Adhaeribacter arboris: one gene and its partner. The protein of the gene in region 2 interacts with the protein of the main gene of each other region in a pairwise test. Links are inferred from orthologs where the notes say so. Each region holds a gene or a part of one and is shown on either strand. Other genes may lie near its edges.

Evidence for each region. Proteins that work in one complex are often made in the same cells at the same time.
Region 1: the proteins of def (region 2) and AHMF7605_RS22970 interact in binary tests that used the Escherichia coli proteins (3 or more experiments, as listed by UniProt). The link is inferred for Adhaeribacter arboris from one-to-one orthologs.

Annotation. Positions count from the first base shown.
Region 1 is NZ_PYFT01000001.1:5,647,482-5,651,556, forward strand. Bases 301-3,295 are described here. They hold AHMF7605_RS22970 (aspartate-semialdehyde dehydrogenase), read right to left. Parts: upstream 2,296-3,295; coding sequence 1,306-2,295; downstream 301-1,305. Other genes in these bases: AHMF7605_RS22965 (alpha/beta fold hydrolase), read left to right, coding at 301-913; AHMF7605_RS22975 (lamin tail domain-containing protein), read left to right, coding at 2,444-3,295. Also shown: AHMF7605_RS22960 (hypothetical protein), read left to right, coding at 1-3; more of AHMF7605_RS22965, read left to right, coding at 125-300; more of AHMF7605_RS22975, read left to right, coding at 3,296-4,075.
Region 2 is NZ_PYFT01000001.1:3,868,822-3,872,876, reverse strand. What follows is about bases 582-3,556. They hold def (peptide deformylase), read right to left. Parts: upstream 2,367-3,556; coding sequence 1,797-2,366; downstream 582-1,796. Other genes in these bases: AHMF7605_RS15970 (PQQ-dependent sugar dehydrogenase), read right to left, coding at 2,835-3,556; AHMF7605_RS15980 (cyanophycinase), read left to right, coding at 730-1,551. Also shown: AHMF7605_RS15985 (hypothetical protein), read left to right, coding at 1-506; more of AHMF7605_RS15970, read right to left, coding at 3,557-4,034. UniProt on the Escherichia coli protein: Removes the formyl group from the N-terminal Met of newly synthesized proteins. Requires at least a dipeptide for an efficient rate of reaction. N-terminal L-methionine is a prerequisite for activity but the enzyme has broad specificity at other positions.

The DNA.
Region 1 (4,075 bases), 1.8 Mb from region 2 along the record:
TAATAAAATCAAAAATTAAGCTGGCTGACTGATATGTAAATTCAAGCATTATTTCAGCGGTGAAATAGAAAAACCCGTAAGAAGAAACACTTACGGGTTTTTTCGTGCTTAAAACAGAATAAAGATGAAAGGAGTAGATCCACAAACTGTTTCGGATTCCGGTGGTTCGGGCAAGGTACTGGTGTTTTTACATGGCTTTTGCGAAAGTAAAGAAGTTTGGAACGCTTTCTGTCAGCCTTTCCGGGAAACGTACCGGGTAATTGCCCTAGATTTGCCGGGTTTTGGTAAAAATATAGCGCCGCAGCCAGGTTATTCTATGGAAGAAGCGGCAGCCTACGTTCATAAAGTTTTGAAAGCGTTGGAAATTAAAAAATGCGCCCTAATTGGACATTCCATGGGTGGTTACGTAGCCCTAGCCTTTGCCGAAAAACATGGCAATATGGTGAATGGCTTGTGTCTTTTTCATTCCAGCGCTTTACCCGATTCTAAAGAAAAGAAAGCTATCCGCACCAAGAGCATAAAATTTATTAAAAAGAATGGCGTTTCGGTTTTTATGGATGCTTTTACGGCGCCCTTGTTTTCGCCGGTAAATCGTAAGTACTTCGCGAAAGAAATAAAAATGCTCACCGCTATGGGCAAAGAAACCCCACCAGAGGCCGTAATGGGCGCCATGAAAGGCATGCGTGACCGGAAAAAACGAATTAAAGTTTTGAAAGATGCCCGGTATCAGGTATTATTTATCGCCGGGAAAGATGATCAGGCAATAACGCTGGAACAAACCTTGGCGCAATGTTATTTACCGGCTTATTCTAGTGTGCTTTTCCTGGCAAAAACCGGTCACCAGGGTATGTTCGAAAAGCCGCTGGAAACCCGTAATGCCTTGCGCAGCTTTGCCGAAAATAGTATAATCTGAATCGCGGATTTTCGCGGATTATAAATTACCAGAATTGGAAGGTAAAGTTTGAATAATAGCATTAAAAAGCTCCCTGCCTCCGAAAAACTGGGCGATCTGGTTTTAACAGGATAACTATTTTGGCAAGTATGGTAATCATTCCAAGCTCATTCTATGCTTTCAAATTCTTCTATCCGTGATTCAGATAAAATCAAGGCAATCCTTTAATCTTACAAATCAAGGTTCAGACAATATAAAAAGCCCCAACGCTTCTGCCGGGGCTTTTTATAACTTTATAAATGTAAGTACTTCAACGAAAATAGTTTAGACTATAATTTATTATAAATTCTTAATTTTAAAAATTTACTAGTCGAGCAACAAGCAACTACTAACGAACAACTACTTATTTGCTATTACACTAAATCATGCGCCAGTAAATATTCGGCAATTTGTACCGCGTTGGTAGCGGCGCCTTTGCGCAGGTTGTCCGCCACAATCCACATATTTAACGTGCGATCCTGGGTTTCATCTAAGCGCACGCGGCCTACCAATACCTCATCTTTCTGGTGAGCATCTTTGGGCATCGGATATTTCAAATTTTTTACGTCATCCACTACCACTACTCCCGGAGTTTTTTCTAATAGAGCATACACCTCTTCTAAAGTAAAATCTTTTTCAAATTCCACATTCACCGATTCGGAGTGCCCGCCCATTACCGGAATCCGGACGGTAGTAGCCGTAACTTTTACGCTATCGTCGCCGAAGATTTTCTTGGTTTCTTTCACCATTTTCATTTCTTCTTTGGTGTAGCCGTTTTCGGTAAATACATCAATGTGCGGAATTACGTTTAAATCAATCTTATAGGGGTAAGCCATTTCGCCTTCTTTACCGGCGCGCTCGTTCATCAGCTGGTCCACGGCTTTTTTACCGGTACCTGTTACAGATTGATACGTAGAAACCACAATTCGCTTAATTTTAAAAGCTTTATGCAGTTCATTCAAAGCCACCACCATCTGAATGGTAGAGCAATTGGGGTTGGCAATTATTTTATCTTCTTTCGTTAATTCCTGGGCGTTTATTTCGGGTACAACCAATTTCTTGGTGGGGTCCATCCGCCAGGCCGAAGAATTATCAATTACCGTAATGCCAGCCGCGGCAAAATTAGGAGCCTCGGCTAAAGAAGTGCTGCCTCCCGCCGAAAAAATTGCAATCTCCGGTTTTGCCGCAATCGCATCTTTTACGCCCATTACAGTCAGTTCCTTACCCTTAAAAGTTTTCTTGGTACCAATGGATTTTTCAGAAGCTACTAATAATACTTCGTCCACGGGGAAATTTCTTTCCTCCAATACTTTTAAGATTTCACCGCCTACCAGGCCGGTGGCACCTACTACTGCTACTTTCATGGGGTTTAATTGAATTAAAAAAAATAAAAAATGTTAGCTATACGTTGCTGAAAACCAGATTCAAGTCAAATAACAGTTGTTTAGTGACTTAAAACTTTTTCAAAACGAGGCGCAAATAAAATATATTTTTCAAGACTAACTTCTTTCTATGCGAAAAATTTTACTTTTCTTTTTCTTATTTTACAGATTTATCAGCTTCGCGCAGTTACAGGAAGATTTTACGGATGGAAATTTTTCGCAAAATCCGGTTTGGCAAGGTAACGTGGAAGCTTTTATTGTTAACCCGGCGCAGCAGTTACAGAGTAATGGCCCGGCGGTTACCGGTACCCAACTGCAATTAACTACGGCTTCGCCCTCGGCGGTAGATGTGTCCTGGGAATTTTGGGCGCAGCTTAATTTTGCTACTTCTTCCAGCAATTACGCCGATGTTTATTTGTTATCTGATTCCACCAACTTGGCCGGTAAAAACAGCGGTTATTTTGTTCGGCTTGGCGGCACCGCCGACGAAGTAAGCCTGTTCCGGAAAGATGCGGGCAAAACACCCGTGAACATTATTAACGGAACGGATAAAACCCTGGCAAGCAGTACAGCAAATACGGTAAGGGTAAAAGTAACGCGTAGTGTAGCCGGTCAATGGGAACTGGTCGCTGATTTTTCGGGGAAAGGCACTAACTTTGAATCGCAGGGAACCACTACCGATAGCACCTACCGGCGAGCCGCTTTTTTCGGTATTTTAGTAAAGTACTCCTCGGCTAATTCTAAAAAATTCTTCTTCGACGATATCCGAATCCGCGATACCAAAGCTCCTTCGTTGCTGGCTATTAATCGAACAGGCCCTCAGACCATAGACGTAATTTTTAGTGAAGCAGTAGAATTAGCGTCCGCCGAAGCAATTGGAAATTATATTCTTAACCCAACCAACGTGCATCCGCTTACTGCTACCCGCGACCCTGGCAACGAAAGTTTAGTGCATCTTACATTCGCTGATGAATTCACCAATGATACCAATACTTTAACGGTAAATAATGTCCGCGATTTGTACGCGAACGCTCAAACGGGGCCGGAGAGCCGTGCTTTTACTTATTCGCGACCGGTGATAGCCCTGCCCGGCGACGTGCGCATCACCGAAATTCTGGCGGATTATTCCCCAGCTGTAGAGTTACCGGAAAGTGAGTTTTTTGAGATGTATAATACCAGTGCTAAAACCTTTAACCTGGCCGGATGGAAGTACTCCGATGCTACCACCTCTGCCGGAACATTTCCGGCATTTTCTCTGCGTCCGGGGGAGTACGTCATTGTGTGCCGGACTACCGATACTTTAGAATTTAAAACTTTCGGTAAAGTAGTAGGATTAAAAACTTTTCCGGCTTTAAACGATGGCGGCGATGCCGTTGAATTGTTTGATCAAACGGGTAAATTAATTGACAAAGTAAATTTTACCCCAGCTTGGTACCGGGAGGCCAGCAAAGCGGAAGGCGGTTGGAGCCTAGAAATGATTGATTTGCAAAATCCCTGCGTTTCGAGTAACAATTGGGTAGCTAGTACCCATCCGGACGGCGGCACTCCCGGTAAAGAAAATGCGGTAAAAGCCAATAACCCCGATAACTTACCACCTACCTTGCTGAAAGCGCAAATCAAGTCGGCTAGGGAACTCATTCTTACCTTCAACGAAAAACTAGACAGTGCTCTTTCGGTACAACCCTCTTATTATACTAGTAATCTCGGTTTAAAGGTAGATAAAGTAGTTGTTTTAAGTCCGGATTTTACCACGGTAGAGTTA
Region 2 (4,055 bases):
TAGTTATTTCGGATTTAAATATCAAACAAGGAACCGTTTATAGTAAAGGTAAAGTGTTGGCCGATGAAGCGAAACGCCAGGAAATATTGAATAAGCAATATGCCGTTTGGGCAAACAATTCGTATTGGTTTCTCATGCCGTTTAAGCTCCGGGATAATGGCGTTACGCTTAAATATAAAGGTGAAGGAAAAACCCAAGCCGGCGCCGATGCCGATTTAATAGAACTTACTTTTCAAAACGTGGGCGTTACCACGAATAACCGCTACATTATAGCCGTCGATAAAAAATCAGGTCTGGTTACGGAGTGGTCTTATTTTAAGAATGCTACCGACGAAAAACCTGGATTTACCCGGCCTTGGACAAATTATCAGAAGTACGGCAAAATAATGATTTCTTCCGGCCGCGGCGACGAAAAAATGAATATGAAAGATATTGTGGTGAGTCAGAATGTAAACAGTGATCTTTTTAATAGTCCTACACCGGTGAACAAGGCTCTAGTAAAGTAATTTTCTCTGGTATTAATAAGTGTTTATGCCTATAATAATTAGTGGGCATACAAGGATTGGCAGTAAGCAAACCAATGCTGATTTCTCCCTAAATACTGTCCGTAAGCTAGTTGATAATCAGAACTAAAATTTCTTGAACTATATTTTGCAGCTATAGATAACCTGTTGCTCCCGGAACAAGTATGCAAAAAAGGTTTCTTAGGAATTTTTAGAAAAATAGCGCATGGTAAAACCCAAAGGTACTTTAATTGCTCTTGGCGGCGGCGACGATGATGGCTTGCTGCAACTCATCCGGGCCGACTATTGCCACGCCCGTTCAGTAGTGGAAGTAATTACTACCGCTGCTCCTTCTCCTCAGGAATCAGGCGTAGCGTATCAGGAAGCATTTGTGGAGTTAGGCTTAAAAAATGCGAATGTAATGCACATTGATGAAGAGAACGAAGCCGATAAGCCGGAGTATTTAGAACGGATTCGCCGGGCGGATGTATTCTTTTTTACCGGCGGTGACCAGCGCCGCATTAACCAGTTTTTGCTGGATACCGAGGTGCAACGAATAATGCAGCAGCGTTACCGCGAAGAAGAAATTGTAATTGCCGGTACCAGCGCTGGGGCTAGTGCTATTTCAAATCGCATGATTTACGAAGGCTATGGTTCAAATTCGTTAGTAAAAGGAGAAACGAAAACTTGTTCCGGCTTATCGTTCGTGCAGAAAGTATACATTGATTCGCATTTTACGGAACGGGGCCGGTTTGGCCGCTTAGCGGTGGCCATTGCTAAATGGCCGGATTATATCGGCATTGGGCTCGGCGAGGAAACCGGGGTTATTATTAAAGAAGGTGATCTGGTAGAGGTATTCGGGCCGGGCGTAGTAACCATTATCGACGGCAGCCAGATTGAGTATTGCAATATTGATGAAGTAGCCTACGGTTCACCTATTGCGGTGGAGCATTTGGTTATGCACTTACTCGTAGAAGGGCACTGCTATTCTTTATCCGACAGAAGATTACAACCTATTCCCCGGCAAGTTACTGATACTAATAGTTAAATTTCAATAAGTGGTTATTCGTTAGTAGTGGCTTGTTGCTCGATGGGTAAGCTTTCGAAAATTAAGAATTTATAACAAATTATAGTCTACACTAATTGCGTCGAAGTGCTTATACAGCAATAATAAAAAACTTTCTCTTACGTCATTCAAAAAGAACCTGATCAAAGCGAGATTTAAAATAAATAAATACTTTCAGAATGATAGAAATGGAGTGGTTACTAAAATGGTTTTGGCCGGAGTAAAATTTAAAGTTTTTTGCCGTTGTAAAAGCGCATCACGTAATCGGCATCTACGTCGCCTTTGCTTATTTTGGTAAGCTTACTTTTTAGCAGCCGTTTCCGGAAACCGGATAAATGGTCGGTAAATAAAACGCCTTCAATGTGGTCGTATTCGTGCTGGATAATGCGGGCTACCATGCCGTTAAAGGTTTTTTCGTGTTTATTCCAATCTTCATCAAAATACCGGATAATGACATTCGCCGGCCGGATAACGTCTTCCCGGATGCCCGGAATACTTAAACACCCTTCTTCAAAAGCCCATTCGTCGCCGTTTTCTTCTAAAATTTGCGGATTAATAAAGGCTTGTTTCACGGCTAATTTTTTCTTCTCTTCATCTTCTTCAAACGGCGCCGAATCAATAACAAATAAACGCAGACCTTTACTAATCTGGGGAGCAGCCAAGCCTACTCCATGGGCATGGTACATTGTATCATACATATCGGTTACCAGTTTTTTCAGGTCCGAGTAATCATCTGTAATTTCTTTGGTTTTGGAGCGTAAAACCGGGTCACCGTAAGCCGTAATCGGATATATCATAATTAAAAAAGCACTTTCTGATATTAAATACTATATAGTAGATTAAAACATTCGCAGAATAAGATAGGTTCTGGTAAAACTTATTCCGAATGCTGCCGGCAAAATTAAGAAGAAATTCAAAGAAGTTTTACTGTACTTTAGCTCAGCTATCCAAAAAAACGTTAATAAGGCAAGAATATTACTGTTTTATAGTAACAAGTAAGAGTTTTTAACTATCTCGTACAGAACTTTTTGCTAAATGCTATGAATGTGAAGAAATAAATAAACTATACATCAGAACAGATAATAGTAATTAGTGCCTGGCCTAATTAGAAATTAAGGCCAAAAGGTTTTCAGCTAGAAAGAATGAAAAAACTAGGTATAAAAAAGGAAAGCGCCAATTTAAAAACCGGCACTTTCCTTTTTTATACTAACTTAAAGTTTATACTAGCCCAAAGAGGGTATAACTTTTTTACGGTTAAGGTTTCTTTACATTTTCTTGGTAAACTTATAGATTTTACCGTTGGCATGCCCTACCACGTAAAGCCCTTGCTGACTATCTTCGCCAAAGGAAGAAATGCCATCCGCAACTTTCGTAATTAATTCATTTTTAACCGCCGTATTGTTATCAAAAGTTAAAGCCCAGATATTCCCCGATACATAATCACCGTAAATATATTTTCCCTCTAGGCCGGTTAAATTTTTGTCGCGGCAAACAAAGCCACCCGTTATGGAGCGCCCGTTTTCGGTATTTTGCGGGTAGCTCCAGATAGGCTCTTCCAGGCCGGTTGAGTCGCAAGTAGCCGCTCCGTAACAAGTATTACCTTCCCGGATTTTCCAGCCGTAATTCCCGCCTTTTTTAATAATGGAGATTTCTTCTATGTTATTTTGCCCTACATCGCCGGCCCACAAGGTTCCCGTTGGCCGGTCGAAACTGAAACGCCAGGGATTTCGCAAACCATACGCATAGATTTCTTCCCGAAAACCTTCAGTGTTGCCTTTATAGGGATTGTCGGCGGGAATAGCGTAGGGTAGGTTGCCGGAAGTCGCGTTCACATCAATTCGTAGAATTTTGCCTAATAGCTTTTGGCGGTTCTGAGCGTTATTTTGCGGGTCACCGCCACTGCCGCCGTCGCCGGAAGCAATGTATAAATAGCCATCGTTACCAAAGGCAATTTTACCGCCGTTGTGGTTATCGTAAGGTTGCGCGTAGGTTAACAAAACTTGTTCGCTGTTCGGGTCGGCTATGTTCGGGTCGGCAGCACTTACTTTAAACTGGGATATTACCGTTTCCAGAGGGTTGCCGCGCGTATAGTTCACGTAGAAGTAGCCATTGGTTTTAAAATCCGGATGGAAGGCTAACCCGAGTAAGCCCCGTTCGCCGCCGGAAACTATTTTCGTACTTAAGTCCAGAAATACCGGCGCATTAGCAACTGTTTCCTGGTTAGGGAATACATGAATTTTACCCTTCTGCGAAACTACAAAGATTCGATTTGTTTCATCTGCGGGACTGGTTAATTCTACGGGCATTTCAAACCGAAGGGTCGGAAAGGCTTCTGCCAGGGTATAATCAGCTGGAGCCGGAACGATTACGTTAGGATCGGGAGTGTTATCATCTGATTTATTTACTTCGCAGCTTAGTAGGCTAATAAGTAAACTCAGGCTAATTAGTATTCGCAACTTCTTCATGGCTCTCTTTAATAATGTGAA